One region of the Eisenbergiella massiliensis genome, then DNA from elsewhere that is predicted to be linked to it. Evidence: predicted binding sites of a transcription regulator. Region 1 holds the regulator's gene; each other region holds the start of a gene.

Region 1 (3,939 bases):
TCTTCTTTGTTCCAGGTAAAAATCCGGGGATACTCTCCCAGAAAGCCTTCCTGTGTAATTCCGATATCGGCGCAGATCACCTTTCCCGCATACCGGGCGCCCGGATATAAAACAAGTCCCAGCTTGCGGAATTCAAAGGTTACCGTTACATCCGCCTGTACGGCGCAGCCCATCACCTCCCCGGTATCCCCATGGATGCCGGAAGGGATATCTACGGAAAGGACATAGGCGTCCTGTGCGTTGATATATTCCACCGCCTCCGCGAAGCTGCCTTCCACAGGCCTTGTCAGTCCAATGCCAAAAATCGAGTCTATGATAATATCATATTCCCGTTCCGGAAGTTTGCGCATGACCCGGTATCCATAGTTTTCAAGAATTTTAAGCTGGGCCGCCGTTTCCGCGGAACACTTTTCTTCCTTGCCCAGCAGTACAAAATCCACCGGAAAGCCCGCCTGGCTCAGCAGCCTGCCTATGGCCAGCCCGTCGCCGCCGTTATTGCCGGTGCCTGCGGCTACCAGCGTTCTGTTGGCAGGAGGCACTGGCCCAAAGGGGCGCATCGCTTCCTTCAGCTTCTTATCCCGTGCAATCAGTTCTTCCGCACAGGCCAGCGCCGCCCTTTCCATCAGCACCATGGAAGGCATGCCGAAATGTTCTATTGTATTTCCATCACAGCGTTTCATTTCCGCCGAGGTAACCAGATATTCCATTTTTATCTCCCCGCAAACCGCAGCTTCCGAATTCCCAAATCATGCAAAAATGCGTCCTGAGCCTGCTGCCCTGACGCATTTACCAGACTGCCGCATTCCCGTCCGGGAACACGGCACCCTTTATACAAGCCTGTCTTTACGCCTCACCGGAAGCGTTCTTTTCTTTCTCTTCCAACTCGTTTTCATATTGATTTATCATATAGGACAGCTTGATGAGGCTGTCTGACAGGTGTACGTTTTCCACCTGTACGCTGTCAGGCACATCCAAATCCACATGGGCGAAATTCCATATGGCCTTGATTCCCATTCCCACCAGCTTTTCAGCTGCGGCGGCCGCGCCTTCCTTCGGTATGGTAAGCACCGCGATATCAATATTGTTTTCCCTGACAAATTCCTGCATTTCTTCCATGGGGCGGACCTTCATCCCGCGGATCATCTTTCCGTGCAGCTTTTCATTGATATCAAATACGCCTGTAAAAATGAAGCCGCGGCGCTCAAAATTCATATAATTAGCCAGCGCCTGGCCAAGATTGCCCGCACCAATGATTATCAGATGATGCTTTTTATCCAATCCGAGTATCTTGCCGATCTCGGTATACAGATACTCCACGTTATAGCCATACCCCTGTTGTCCGAAGCCTCCGAAATTATTGAAATCCTGCCGGATCTGGGATGCGGTAACATGCATCAGCCTGCTCAGCTCCTGAGAGGAAATGCGTTCCACGCCACTGTCCTTCAGTTCACCAAGGTACCGGAAATATCTGGGAAGACGCGCGATTACTGCCTGTGAAATTTCTTTATCCAATTTGTTACGCCTCCATTCTTTTTTCCAAGCCCATTGTAACTGCTTTGTATCCGCAGTTACAGGCAAAAATCCATCCCGGCCTGCTTTTGGCGACGGATTTCCGCTTCCAGGCGCCGCATTTTGTATGGTCTGTGCAGTAAATGCGCAGACCTGTCCTGCGGCTGAACCCATTACTTAATTATTATAGACATATGTTAAAAAAATGTCAATGAATTAAATAGGTTTGAATTGACAGCCCGTCCCTTCAACGGTAAACTTGTGGGGTGGGTGGGCCTGAGAACGGCGCAGGACGTCAGGCGGGGTACGCTAAGCAGGGCGGAAGGGAAAAGGGATTTAAGGGCAAAAAAGAAAATAATTATAGAGGTGAGTTGGGATGGTTTTATCTTGTCAGAATGTGAATAAGGCTTTTCATGAGAAGCAGGTGTTCAGGAATTGTTCTTTTCATATAGAGGATTATGAGAAGGCGGCTGTGGTGGGGATTAACGGGGCCGGGAAGACTACTTTGCTGCGGATTATTGTGGGGGAGCTGGAGGCTGACAGCGGGCAGGTGGTCTTCGGGAAGGATAAGAGCTTCGGGTATCTTCCGCAGAACGCTGAGGTGGACAGTGAGCATACGATCTATGATGAGCTTCTTGAGGTGAAGCGGGATGTGATCGCGCTGGAGGAGCGGATCCGGCAGTGTGAGCTGGAAATGAAGCATGTGGAAGGGGAGGCGCTGGCTGCTTTGATGGAGCAGTATGCGCTTTATACGCATCAGTTTGAGCTGGCGGACGGGTACAGCTACCGGAGCGAGATCGTGGGAGTTTTGAAGGGGCTCGGGTTTACGGAGGAGGAGTTTTCCAAGAAGGCCTGTACGTTGTCGGGCGGTCAGAAAACAAGGGTGGCTTTGGGTAAGCTTCTGCTTGACAAGCCGGATTTGATCATTCTGGATGAGCCTACGAACCATCTGGACATGTCTTCCATCGCCTGGCTGGAAAACTATCTCCTGAATTATAAGGGGGCCGTTTTGATCGTGTCCCATGACCGGTATTTCCTGGATAAGATCGCAACGAAAATTATTGAGCTTGACGGTACGGAGGTTTCCGTTTTTTCAGGGAATTATTCGGATTATGCAGTGAAAAAGGAGCAGGTCCGGGCGGCGCGGTGGAATGCTTACATGAATCAGCAGCAGGAAATCAGGCATCAGGAGGCGGTAATCGAGAAGCTGCGTTCCTTTAACCGTGAAAAATCCATCCGGAGGGCGGAAAGCCGGGAAAAGATGCTTCAGAAGATTGAGGTGCTGGACAAGCCGGTGGAAACGCGGGCGGATATGCGGATGGAGCTGCATCCCAGGATCATGAGCGGGAACGATGTGCTGGATGTTGAAAATCTGGCAAAGGCGTTCGGGCCGGAACGGCTGTTTGAAGGGCTGTCTTTTTCCATAAAGCGCGGGGAGCATGTGGCGGTTATCGGTGACAACGGGACGGGGAAAACCACGATTTTAAAAATCATCAACGGGCTTGTGGAACAGGATGCCGGGAATATCCGGCTGGGGACAAAGGTACATATCGGATATTATGATCAGGAGCATCATGTACTGCATCCTGACAAAACGTTGTTTGAGGAAATCTCGGATGAGTATCCCGCGCTCACAAATACGGAAATCAGGAATGTTCTGGCAGCGTTTCTTTTTACCGGGGACGATGTGTTCAAGCAGATTAAGATGCTTTCCGGCGGGGAACGGGGACGTGTGTCTCTGGCCAAGCTGATGCTGTCTGAAGCAAATTTCCTGATTCTGGATGAGCCTACGAACCATCTGGATATCATGAGTAAGGAAATCCTGGAGGACGCCATCAACAGCTACAGCGGCACGGTGCTTTATGTGTCCCATGACCGTTATTTTATCAACCGCACGGCTTCCCGGATTCTGGAGCTCTGCAACGGCGGGTTTACCGGGTATCTTGGGAATTATGATTACTATCTGGAGAAGAAGGCGGAAAATACAGTGCTTTCTTCAGGGACCGGCGGAGCCTTCCCTCCTGCTGCCGGCGGGATAAAATCCGAAGCCTCCTCTGCCGCTTCTTCCAGCCTGAAGCAGGACTGGCAGTCGCAGAAGGAAGCGCAGGCCGCTTTGCGGAAGAAGGAAAACGCCCTGAAAAGGTGTGAGGAGCAAATCGAACGTCTGGAAACCCGCAGCCAGGAAATCGATGCGGAAATGCTGCGGCCCGAGGTATGCACGGATGTTGCCAGGCTGCAGGCGCTAGCCAGGGAAAAGGAGCAGGTTGAGGAAGAGCTTCTGCTTAAAATGGAGGAATGGGAAAGCCTGTCGGATTAACCGGCAGGCCTTTTTTGTATGGAAAAGGTATCTGCGAGAAGAAGCCAGTTGGCCCGGAAAAGCTGCATGATCTGCCAGTAGCCCATGCCTCTCAGGCCATAGCTTTTTACCAG
Region 2 (3,939 bases), on a different contig from region 1:
GCGCCATTTTTTCATAATGGATGGTATCATAATCAAGCTTCGCCACATACCGGATGACATGATTATCCATTTTCCGCTCACAGATCACATATGCATTGTTGCGTCCCTCATGGTACAGGCTGCTTCTTCCCGCGCTTTCCTTACAGGCGTAGTCCTCCGCCCAGTCCCTTCCCCAGATCCACTGTCCATCTATGCTCACATCGTAATCCACAAACCAGGGAATCCCCTCGATGCTCTGGAATACGCTGTCTTTGTCAACATCCATAACGATAACAGCATACGGCTCATAGGCGGGCGTCATAATATTCCGGATCATATACAGATGATCCCTCTGCACCGCACAGCCTATTCCGGTATCTATTTCCTCCGATACCTGAGCCACGATATCACGTGCCTCATTCTCAAACTCCTTGATGCTGCCGTAATAATTACTCCTGTAGGTAAAATACACATCCTCAGGCTTATCAATAAAATAAACGATTGTACTTAAAAAGCTGCTGTCATAACGGTACATCTGTTCCAGAAAGTTGGTCACCTTTTCAAAAAGCTTCACTTCATTCTGGTCCTCCCGATACCGCTTCCAGCTGTCCTTGATATCCGGAATATAGGAAGCGCTTCTGGATACCCTGACCGCCGAGGCCACCCGCATTTCACATATTTCCACCGCCGTATCCATGGATTTTTCGATATTATCCTGCATCTGGACGGAGAACCGGTTAGACACATAATACAGGATGGCCATAGTTAAAATGGCCAGCGGCAGAAGCCAGCACATCAGCATCAGAATGGTCATGCTCCATTTCAGCTGCGCGGGCTGCCTCTTGTTCCCCGAAAGGCGGTGTGGTTTCCATATCTGTTTCATTGTCTCCCCCTCATGGTAGTATGAAGAAAGGAGCCAGTAAACTACCGGCTCCTTTCTGAACACTATCGTTCCTGTAAACTCTCACTCCATTTTCGTCTGCCCCGGAGGCATTGCCGGCGTACAGGCCCTGCCGCCCTGCGGCAGCCGGTTCCTGTGCTTCGTCAGCTCTTAACGATGCATGGAGAAGGAATCCATATCATAATTTTTCAGATTCTCATGAACGCCTCTGGCGTCTGCCTGTGAAATCAGCTTATCCCTGTCCTTCTTGGCAGTCATCGCTGCTTTATGGCGGCTGGGTCCTCCGACACAGCCTCCTTCACAGATCATGCCTTCAATGAAGTCCTCAGGCAGCTTGCCCAGCTTGAACAGCATCAGCGCCTTCTTGCATTCCGCAATGCCGCTGCACCTTGCCACCTTGATATCCGTGCTCTCGCCGCTTTCCTTCAGGCATTCCACAACAGCTTCCGTAACGCCGCCGCCATTGCCGAAACGCTTTCCGAATACGCTTGCTTCCTGGCTGGTGTTCTCTTCGGGCTCCAGTTCAACGCCCTTTGCACGCATCATGGCGCGGATCTCACCGAAGGTAAGTACGAAGTCCGCATTTCCTTCAATGCTCTTGTCCTGCGCTTCGGATTTCTTGGCAATGCAGGGCCCGATAAATACGGTAACGGTTTCCGGATCCTTTGCTTTCAGCATTCTGGATACTGCGCACATCGGGGAAACGGTAGTGGAAATGTTTCCAACCAGTTCCGGGAAATGCTTTTTAATATAATTTACAAATGCAGGACAGCAGGAGGTAGTCATTTTCTTACCTTCCTTAAAGCTCTCCGCCCATTCCTCTGCCTCAAATGCAGCGGTCATATCGCCGCCCAGGCCTACTTCAACAAAATCGGCAAATCCCAGCTTCTTCATCGCTGTTCTCCAGCTTGCCATGGTGATGTTCTCACCGAACTGGCCTTCGCCGGCAGGTGCCAGCATGGCAACTACCTTTTTGCCTTCACGGATTGCGTTAATTATGTCTACGATACTGGTCTTGGAAGCAATCGCTCCGAAAGGACAATTATGGATACACTGCCCGCACTGGATACACTTGGATTCGTCGATCTGGCATACGCCGTGCTCATCCATGGTGATTGCACTGACAGGGCAGCTCTTCATACAGGGCCTCTGGATTTTTACGATAGCAGAATAGGAACATGCCTGCGCACATTTACCGCAGCTCTTACATTTTTCGGGATCGATGTAGGAACGATCATTTCCAATGGTAATCGCGCCGAAATTACATGACTGCTTACAGGATTTTGCAAGACAGCCCTGGCAGAGGTCGGTTACCACATAGCCGGAGGAGATGGGACATTCCTCACAGGCTGAGTTGATAACCTGTACAATGTTGCTGCTTTCTCTGTTGCCGGGGCACTTGCCCTCAGCCAGCCTTACTCTCTGACGGATGATTTCACGTTCCTTGTAAATACAGCAGCGGAAATGCGCCTCGGGACCGGGAATCATTTCATAGGGAATATTCTCTTTTTTTTCATCCAGCTCACCGGCAAAGGCCAGTTTGGCAACTTCCGTGAGCACCTCGTGCTTAATCTTTAAGATGGTAGCGTCATCAGATACTATACCCATACTTTTGTGTTTATCCTCTTTCCTGATTGTTAAAAAATTAACTGGTACATTTAAAAACAAAGCTGGATTTGAGACAAATCCCAAGCCAGCTTATATTTTTAGCAAAAAGTAAAGTTGTACGGCGCCTTACCGGGGTGGCCGGGAGCCCTGCGGCTCCCGCCCCGTCCGGCGTAATATACCTTTCACAGAGGTATATTGATTAGTTATCTCCGTACAGAACCTGCAGCTTCTGCAGATAATCATATCTTTCCTTAGCGTTTTCAGCAGCCTGAGCCTGCAGTCTTGCAGCCTTTTCAGCATCCTTCAGCGCCAGGGAGGTGTATCTTACTTCACCGCCGATGAATTCCTGGAATTCCTTGGTCGGAGCCTTGCTGTCAACAACGAATTTCTTCTCTGCAGCAGGGTTGAAACGGAACAGATTCCAATAGCCGGTCTCTACAGCCAGCTTCTCTTCTGTCTGAGCCTTGCTCATGCCCTTCTTGATACCATGGTTGATACAAGGAGCGTAAGCGATGATCAGGGAAGGTCCCGGATAAGCTTCTGCTTCAGCAATAGCCTTAACAGTCTGGTTGTAATCAGCACCCATGGAAATCTGTGCTACATATACATAACCATAGCTCATTGCAATGCTTGCCAGGTCTTTCTGCTTCACTTCTTTACCGCCGGCTGCGAACTGTGCAACAGCGCCGGTAGGTGTAGCCTTGGAAGCCTGTCCGCCTGTATTGGAATAAACTTCGGTATTGAATACCATTACATTGATATCTTTTCCGCTGGCGAGGATATGGTCAACACCGCCGAATCCGATATCATATGCCCATCCGTCACCGCCGAATACCCACTGGGATTTCTTGGAGAGGAAGTCTTTGTTCTTAACGATATCCTGGCATACGCCGCAGTCTTTGCCTTCCAGAGCCGCTACCAGCTTGTCGGTTGCAGGTCCGTTGGTAACGCCGCAGTTATAGGTATCCAGGTATTCCTGACAAACAGCCTTAACAGCTTCGTCATCGGTATTGGCAAGAACGTCTTCAACCTTTGCCTTCAGTCCGCCTCTGATAGCGTTCTGGGCAAGCAGCATACCCATACCAAACTCAGCATTGTCTTCAAACAGGGAGTTGTCCCAAGCGGGTCCCTTGCCTTCTTTGTTTACGGTATAAGGTGTACTCGGTGAGGAGTTACCCCAGATAGAAGAACATCCTGTAGCGTTGGCAATATACATTCTGTCGCCGAACAGCTGTGTAATCAGTTTAGCGTAAGGTGTCTCGCCGCATCCTGCACAGGCTCCGGAGAACTCAAGCAGAGGCTGTTTGAACTGAGATCCCTTAACGGTTGTTTCTTTGAATTTCTCAAGTACTTCGGGCTTCTCGGAAACGGTCTGTCCGTAGTTGAAGATTTCCTGCTGTGCCAGCTGGGTTTCAAGAGGAGACATGCTCAGAGCCTTCTCGCCTCTCATA
Region 3 (3,939 bases), on a different contig from region 1:
TAATAAGCCCTCTCTGCTGTCCCCAGTCGTCTCCGAAATAGACGGCGTCAACACCGTATTCCAGTGCCAGATCGATCATGGGGAGGTAGTAGTCACAAATGCGGTCAAAAAGTGCATCCAGCTCATCCGGGCAAAGCAGCATGTTCATCAGTACATTTTCCATTCCCATCAGGCTCCAGGCACGCTCGAACATACAGAAGCCGAATCCGGCTACCGTAAAACGGTCACCGTTATTGGCAATGAGGGACTCATATTCACTGCGGAGCCTTTTCTCATCAAAGGCGGGGAATTCGTAGTGATAGTCCTCGAGGTCTTCTATTTGTGGCGATTCCACGATGCCGATGTCTTTGTCCGCGCCGTTGCGGTTCCAGACAACGCCGAATTCATCGCGGAAATAGCCCGGCTTGTCGGGCAGCTGCGTGGGCCATCCCCAATACTGGATAATATTGATATAGCCGCCGATTTTTTCTTCAATTTGCTCATCTCCGGTGTACGCTATCAACTGGTCCAGAGCCTGTTTTGTAAAATCCATGTGGAAGGGTATTGTATCATGCTCATGGTGCTGCAGCGCTTCGATTACGGCCTGCCTTCTGGTCATATAGAATCCTCCTTATCCGCTCCTGGCTGCAGCCCATAACAGATTCCCGGAAGAATGTGGGAATTCTTTTTAATTTATGCTGTGTGTTATAGTCCATACATCATCTGGGCTTTTGCCGCTGTTATTTTCTATTTATATTTTACCCGGAAACAGGCTTGGCTTATAGTATAAAACAGACTATAATTAGTAAAATTATTCGTATATGGATTAATATTACTAATTATTAGTCCTTTTGTATTATTACAGGGAGTGGAGTATCTATTGTAGGAAGAGGGGGAGATTGGGATGAAGGTTCAGTTTGATAAGGAGAAGCTGATGGTTCTGCTTCGTCATTACCATACCATTACCGGAATGCGTGTGGGAATTTATGATCTGCATTTTTCGGAGATTTGTGCTTATCCTGTGGGTCACAGCGGCTTTTGCCGTCTGATCCGATCCACGCAAGCCGGCCTGAATTCCTGCAGGCTATGTGACGCCGCCGCCTTTGCGCAGGCAAAGCAGCAGCGTAAGCTTCTGATTTACCGCTGCCATGCCGGGCTTACGGAGGTAATTGCCCCGGTTTTCGGTCAGGATCAGGTAATTGGCTATCTGATGCTTGGCCAAATGCGCACATATAATGATAGTGAAAAACAGTGGTGGCAGTTAAAGCAAAGTCTCCTGAAGGAGCAGATGGAAATTGATTACCTGAAAAGTGTATTCTTAAAAATGAAAAGTGTCTCAGATAAGGAAATTGAGTCTTATGCCTATATTCTGCAGGCGTGTGCCTCCTACATCTGGATGGATCAGACCATCCGTCTACAGCAGGAGGAGCTGTCCTCGCGGCTGGAGCAGTATATCGAGCGGCATCTGGACGGAGATTTGTGTCTGCCAAGTCTGGCTCAGGAGCTGGATGTGGGGAAAACCACACTGTATCACTGCAGTAAGGAGTACTTCGGCATTGCGCCGGGGAAGCTGGTACAGAAGAAACGGCTGGATAAGGCAAAACAGCTGCTGCTGCAGTCGGATTGCAGCATTGCGGAAATTGCGGCACAGGTGGGGATTCCTGATTATAATTATTTTGCGAAGTTGTTTCGCAGGCAGGAAGGGATGTCTCCAAGCAAATATCGAAGGAGGTCCTTTACAGAGCCGTAGCGGGCACTGGCATATGAGAGATTTGATGACAGTCCGGATGACTGAAATTTTATCTGTTTTTTAAGGAAATTTAATTTGACTTCCTTCCCTGGCAATTATACAATGATCCTGTGGCATGTTAATTTTATAACAAACTGCCGCCGGGGCAAACAAGCCTGGCTTTGGCAGCTGCCGCGGAAAAAATTACAGACAACCGACAGGAGGTAAGTATTATGGCAAACATTTTAAACAGCCCCAGCAAATATGTTCAGGGAGCGGGTGAACTCTCCAGGCTGGGAAAATATGCGGAGGGGTATGGAAAGAAGGCGCTGATCCTTATCAGTGCATCAGGCTATAAAAGAATCGGCAGCATGGTGGAGGAAAGCTTCTCCGGCACAGGCTGTAGCACGATATTCGATTATTTTAACGGCGAATGCTGTAAAACGGAAATCAACCGTTTGATCGAAGTGATGGAAAAGGAAGGCTGCGATATGGTCATCGGCATCGGCGGAGGAAAGATTCTGGATACCTCCAAGGCAGTGGCCTATTACAGGCGTACGCCGGTTATCATCTGCCCGACTATTGCTTCCACGGATGCGCCCTGCAGCGCGCTTTCCGTTATCTATACGGAAAACGGCGTTTTTGAGGAGTATCTGTTCCTTCCGGCCAATCCTAATATGGTTCTGATGGATACGGAGGTTATCGCGAAATCCCCGGCAAGACTGACCGTTGCCGGTATGGGCGACGCTCTTGCTACTTATTTTGAGGCGCGTGCCGTACAGGCGAAGGATGCGCTTACCTGTGCGGGCGGACGCGGAACCCTGGCAGCCCATGCGCTGGCAAAGCTGTGCTTCGATACGCTGATGGAGGAAGGAGTTAAGGCCAAGGTGGCTCTGGAGGCAGGCGCCTGCACGGTTGCAGTGGAAAAGGTAATCGAGGCCAATACCCTGCTTTCCGGAATCGGCTTTGAAAGCGGCGGACTGGCAGGAGCGCATGCCATACATAACGGCTTTACGGTTCTGGAGGAATGCCACCATATGTATCATGGTGAAAAGGTAGCCTTCGGAACAATTACCCAGCTGGTACTGGAGGATGTATCTGCGGATGAGCTGGAGGATATTATCGGCTTTTGCATCGAGGTAGGCCTTCCGGTAACCCTGAAGGAGCTGGGAATTGAAGAAGTGACGAAGGAAAAAATCATGGCAGTGGCGGAAGCGGCCTGCGCGGAAACAGATACGCTTCATAATATGCCCTTTGAAGTGACTCCGGAAAAGGTTTATGCGGCAATCATGGCGGCCGATGCCTACGGAAGATATTTCAAAGGCCTGTAAAGTTTTTTTTCTGGTACTCTGACGGCGTCATTCCCAGCCTGCGGACGAAAGCCTTATGAAAATGGGAGTGATCGTAGAAGGCCAGAGCGGCGGCGGTTTCCGTTATCGTATGACCCTTAAGGAGCAGCTCACAGCTCTTTTCAATCCTGGTATCCAATATCAGGGCGGAGAGAGTTGTGTGCAGCTCTTTTTTTATGAGCCGGTTGATGTACTGCGGGTTTAAGAAAAGCTCAGCGGAGATGGTGCGCAGCAGATCCCCTGTGGAAAGGGAAAGATTTTCCCGGATGAGCCGTAGAATACGGTAAATACGGGCGTCCCTGCGTACGAGACATTCCGGGCAGGCCCGGCCGAAGCTATCGCACAGAAGCAGCAGCACGTTCATAAGACAGTGATAGCGGAAGGCGTCGGAAAGCAGATCACAGCAGGGCGGCGTGTCGCAGGCCTCCAAAAGTGACCTGACAGCCGTCAGCTGATCCTGGGGCAGCCGGATTTCGGCTGTCTGGCGCAGGCCGGGATCGGTAAAGTAAAGAAGAAAATCCTGAAGCATGACAGGGGTGCTTTCCTCGGAGGCATCTGACAGGAATATTTTGGGGAGAAGATAGAGATTGCGTACAATAAGCCCGGGCTCAGGCTCCAGGGCATGGGAATGTCCGTCAGGTATGAAATATACACATCCCTCCGTAAGAAGCCTGTTTCCCCTCTCCGTTTTATGCATCATCCTCCCGGACAGAATAATGCCTACTTCCAGAAATTCATGGGAATGCGCGGCTTCCGATAAATGCGCGGTATAACGGTATTCTTCGGTATACAGCGGAAGGGAGGTACGGGCGGTTATGTAGCTGCTGTGAATTAAATATTCCTGTGTTTTCATACTCAGATTATAAACGGCGGGGAAAGGCA
Region 4 (3,939 bases), on a different contig from region 1:
TTTCCCTCTATAATAAGGGAAATATTCAAAGCTTCCTGATTGCAGTAAACCTCGGAAAGAGTTACGGTCACGCCGTTTACTGTCTGTGAGTAGGAAGATGTTCCCCGATTGCCGGTAACAGAAGAGTCCCCTCCGGTTTCCGGATCTGTCTGCACGTTGCCGTCCAGAGGTTCGGCATAGCCGGTATAATCCCCGGAAAAGCTGATTTTGTCCTGCAAAAGAGAGAACAGATGGCCTATAATGGGTATTTTGGCAGCCATAACCGGATTGGCGGCACAGATGCCAAAGGCTGCAATTAACACTGCGGCGGCAGCGGTCAGTCCCCTTGCCCAGACCGGGAAGCGTTTTCTTTTTTTATGGCGGCTGTTTTTTCCTCTGCCCTGGCTGGCAGCAGGCTGTTTTCCTTTTTCGTTTTCGGCCAGAATACGGCTGAAGGCGTCATCGGCTTTCTGCAATACTATATCGGGAAGCACAATATCCTGCTGTAAACCGGAAATGATTTTTTCACTTTGTTTCATTCGGCATTCCTCCGTTTTTCGGGATAATAGGCCAGCTCCATCTGCTTGCGTGCGGATGCAAGCCGCCGTTTTACGGCGCTTTCACTTTCGTGGAGTATTTCGCCGATTTCCCTGATTTTAAAACCTTCCACATAGTACAGAATAATGATGACACGGTATTTCTCATCCACACACCCAAGCATTTCTTTCCATTCGGTGTTTTCGTAGCCGTCGCATTCGCAGCCGGCCTGCATGTCCATGATACTGTCATCCAGCACAAGCTTTCGTTTTTTTCGGAGTATGAGGTTGCAGTTATTGATTAATATCCTCGTGAGCCAGGTTTTGAAAAAATCTTCCTGCTTCAGGGTATGTATCTTTTCCCAGCAGGCCAGGATCGTGTCCTGGATGGCATCTGCGGCATCTTCATCGTTGGATAAAATGGCTCGGGCAACCTTATACATGTCCTTCATGTTTTCCTGCATCAGCTCCACAAAGGCATCGGCATCCTTATGCTGTGCTTTTTTAATCAGTGTTTTCATAAGTTTTCTCCTTGTAATAACGTCCGGACTTTCTGGTCATTACAATGATTAGATGGCAGGAGGGGGATTTTGGTCCGCTTAAATAAAAAAAATTTATGATCAGCCTGCAGCCTTGTGACGGCAAAAAAAGGAACCGCCCTTTCTTCACAGGCAGTTCCCTTTTTGTCCGTATTTTCCCTATCCTATTCTTCTTCGCATGCAGCATTTTCATCCTTACGAAGTATGATACGGAGAAATTTTGTCATAAGCGGTATGTAGGTCACTGTGAAAACAGCGCCTGCAATCAATAAAGGCACTTTCTTTTTTTCTTTGGGAATGCAAAGGCCTATCATGACGCCTGTGGCACACAGGCAGAATTTAACCAGAGCCAGATCCTTCCAGTCAGATTCCTTTACATATTCATTGGCATAGCTGAACAGACATTTCATGGAAAATCCTCCTTTTAATTAAGAAAATGCGGCAGGCAGAGCACAGGCAGAAGCGTTTCCGCCCGTATTTGCGGCCTTCAGTGCGTTTGTTAAAAATTTACCTTTTTTCTTATTATACCACAGAATAGTGTCGTGATGTTTTTTGTTTTAACAAAATTTTTGTACTTGTCACTTGACACTTTTGGACAAGAGAAGTAGGATGGATAAGGACTGATTTAAACTTCAAAAGATGAGCAATACGTCCGGCACACGTACTACCCACCTGGAAGCCTGAATAATAGTCCAATAAGGCGAAAGCGGGGGATATTCCATATGGGAATGATAGGTTTTTTAATTCTGTTTCCATTCTTTGCTGCGCTCGTTATGTCATGCATGAGAAAGAGCGGACTGGTCAGAAGATGCGTCCAGTTTACTCTCTGCGGGATTTTAGTAGCGGCAGTCATTTTATTTGCGGTAACCAGCCTGGTTTCAGGGGAGACCGTCTCCTACCTGCCTCACACACACGGTATCGATATGCTGATGCTGGTAGTGGAATGGGCGCTGGTAGTTCTTGTATTTTATTACAGCTTTAAATTCAGAAAGTATTATTGTGCTTTGCTGTCCATTGCGCAGACGGGGCTGATGACCTGGCTGGAGCTTACCGGCCGGACGGAGATACCCGGCGATCATATTTTTGCGGACAAGCTGACCATTGCAATGAGTCTGATCATCGGTATAGTAGGCTGTCTGATCTGTGTGTACGCAATTGGATATATGAAGGATTACAACAGACACCATCTGGATTACAAGGACAGAAGATACTTTTTCTTCGGTATGCTGTTTCTGTTCCTGGGAGCCATGATGGGGCTGATTTTCTCCAGCAATCTGATCTGGATTTATTTCTTCTGGGAAATCACCAGTATCTGTTCCTTCCTGCTGATTGGCTACAATCAGACGGATGAGGCCATGGAGAATTCCTTTAAGGCCCTGTGGATGAACCTGCTGGGCGGCCTGGGCTTTGCGGTGGCAATTGCCTATGCGGCGATTTCCCTCCAGGTTATCAATATCCAGGATTTGGTGGCCCTTGCGGTAAGCTCGGATGCGAAAGCGGGCCTGGCTTTGATCCCGGTGGTATTTCTTGCCTTTGCAGGACTTACCAAGAGCGCGCAGCTCCCTTTTTCCGGATGGCTTCTGGGAGCTATGGTGGCGCCTACGCCTACCAGCGCGCTGCTGCATTCCGCAACCATGGTAAAGGCGGGCGTATACCTGTTAATCCGTCTGGCACCCGCCATGGAAGGCAATCTGGCGGGCCTGATGGTTACCACCATCGGCGGCTTTACCTTCCTTGTAACCTCCATGCTGGCCATTTCCCAGGACGATGGGAAAAAGGTTTTGGCATATTCCACAATTTCCAATCTGGGGCTGATTACAGCCTGTGCCGGTGTGGGTATGCATGAAGCGGTGTGGGCTGCGATCCTTCTGATGATGTTCCATGCGGTGTCCAAGTCCCTGATGTTCCTTTCCGTGGGTGCGGTGGAGAACTGTACGGGAAGCAGGAATATTGAAGATATGCACGGGCTGATTGTGAAGCTGCCCGGGCTGGCCTATGTTATGATTATCGGTATTGCAGGTATGTTCCTTGCGCCCTTCGGCATGCTGATTTCCAAATGGGCCGCATTAAAGGCTTATGTGGATTCAGGAAGCATCCTGCTGGTTATTTTCCTGGTATTCGGCAGCGCCACCACACTTTTTTACTGGACAAAGTGGCTGGGCACCCTGGTAGCGGTGCATCATCATTCGGAACGCCTGAATAACGTGACCAAGAAAAGCGAATGGACCTCTTTGATTTCCCTGAGCGTACTCATGGTTACACTGTGCCTGACCTTCCCTCTGGTGTCCACCTATCTGATTGAGCCTTTCCTGATGGAAATGTATCATCAGTACGTGCCTAACCTTATCGGAACCGGCAACCTGTACATCATGATCATGATGCTGTGTACCATCCTCGTTCTTCCGATAGCGGTGCGGATTCTCACACTTGGAAAGAAAAACAAGATCGTCATGTCCTACATGGGTGGAGCCAATGCGGGAGACGACAGAAACTTCACGGATTCCTTCGGTGAAGAAAAGCATATGTATCTGGCAAACTGGTATATGCCGGATTATTTTGCGGAAAACAAGCTTCTTCTGCCTTCCCTGGTACTGGCCAGCGGGGCTTTGATTATTCTGATGATTATGACGATAGGAGGTGCGCTGTAATGTCAAAATATTTCTGGTTTGCCATTCTGTATATCGTATGCGCGCCTTTTATCGGCGGCCTCCTGGAAGGCATTGACCGTAAGGTCGCTGCCAGGATGCAGGGCAGGAAAGGGCCTTCCGTGCTGCAGCCCTTTTATGACATCAACAAGCTCTTTGCAAAGCAGTCCGTTGTGGTAAACAGCGTGCAGGATTTCCTTGTCTGCGGATTCCTGGTTTTTGTCGTGTTCACAGGGGCAT

Evidence for each region. The regulator Rex, encoded in region 1, represses fermentation and respiration genes when NADH is low (regulators of the CRP and FNR family bind a similar motif). The targets are predictions, from matches to a motif close to ATTGTTAANTANTTAACAAT.
Region 2: a site for Rex is predicted at 2,514-2,533, ahead of DXC51_RS21195 (4Fe-4S dicluster domain-containing protein). Genes of this name have one in related genera too.
Region 3: a site for Rex is predicted at 1,844-1,863, ahead of DXC51_RS01125 (glycerol dehydrogenase). Genes of this name have one in related genera too.
Region 4: a site for Rex is predicted at 1,550-1,569, ahead of DXC51_RS04175 (NADH-quinone oxidoreductase subunit 5 family protein). Genes of this name have one in related genera too.

What each region holds. Positions count from the first base shown of each region.
Region 1 is NZ_QVLV01000013.1:90,085-94,023, forward strand. Features, by position in the region: gene DXC51_RS18115 (NAD(P)H-hydrate dehydratase) at 1-707, opposite strand, end outside; gene DXC51_RS18120 (redox-sensing transcriptional repressor Rex) at 844-1,512, opposite strand; gene abc-f (ribosomal protection-like ABC-F family protein) at 1,886-3,826, shown strand; gene DXC51_RS18130 (glycosyl hydrolase family 18 protein) at 3,823-3,939, opposite strand, start outside.
Region 2 is NZ_QVLV01000018.1:114,911-118,849, reverse strand. Features, by position in the region: gene DXC51_RS21200 (sensor histidine kinase) at 1-862, opposite strand, end outside; gene DXC51_RS21195 (4Fe-4S dicluster domain-containing protein) at 1,031-2,482, opposite strand; gene nifJ (pyruvate:ferredoxin (flavodoxin) oxidoreductase) at 2,688-3,939, opposite strand, start outside.
Region 3 is NZ_QVLV01000001.1:267,442-271,380, forward strand. Features, by position in the region: gene DXC51_RS01115 (uroporphyrinogen decarboxylase family protein) at 1-598, opposite strand, end outside; gene DXC51_RS01120 (PocR ligand-binding domain-containing protein) at 884-1,729, shown strand; gene DXC51_RS01125 (glycerol dehydrogenase) at 1,942-3,039, shown strand; gene DXC51_RS01130 (AraC family transcriptional regulator) at 3,026-3,910, opposite strand.
Region 4 is NZ_QVLV01000002.1:348,985-352,923, reverse strand. Features, by position in the region: gene DXC51_RS04195 (DUF4179 domain-containing protein) at 1-518, opposite strand, end outside; gene DXC51_RS04190 (RNA polymerase sigma factor) at 515-1,036, opposite strand; gene DXC51_RS04180 (hypothetical protein) at 1,219-1,464, opposite strand; gene DXC51_RS04175 (NADH-quinone oxidoreductase subunit 5 family protein) at 1,777-3,702, shown strand; gene DXC51_RS04170 (respiratory chain complex I subunit 1 family protein) at 3,702-3,939, shown strand, end outside.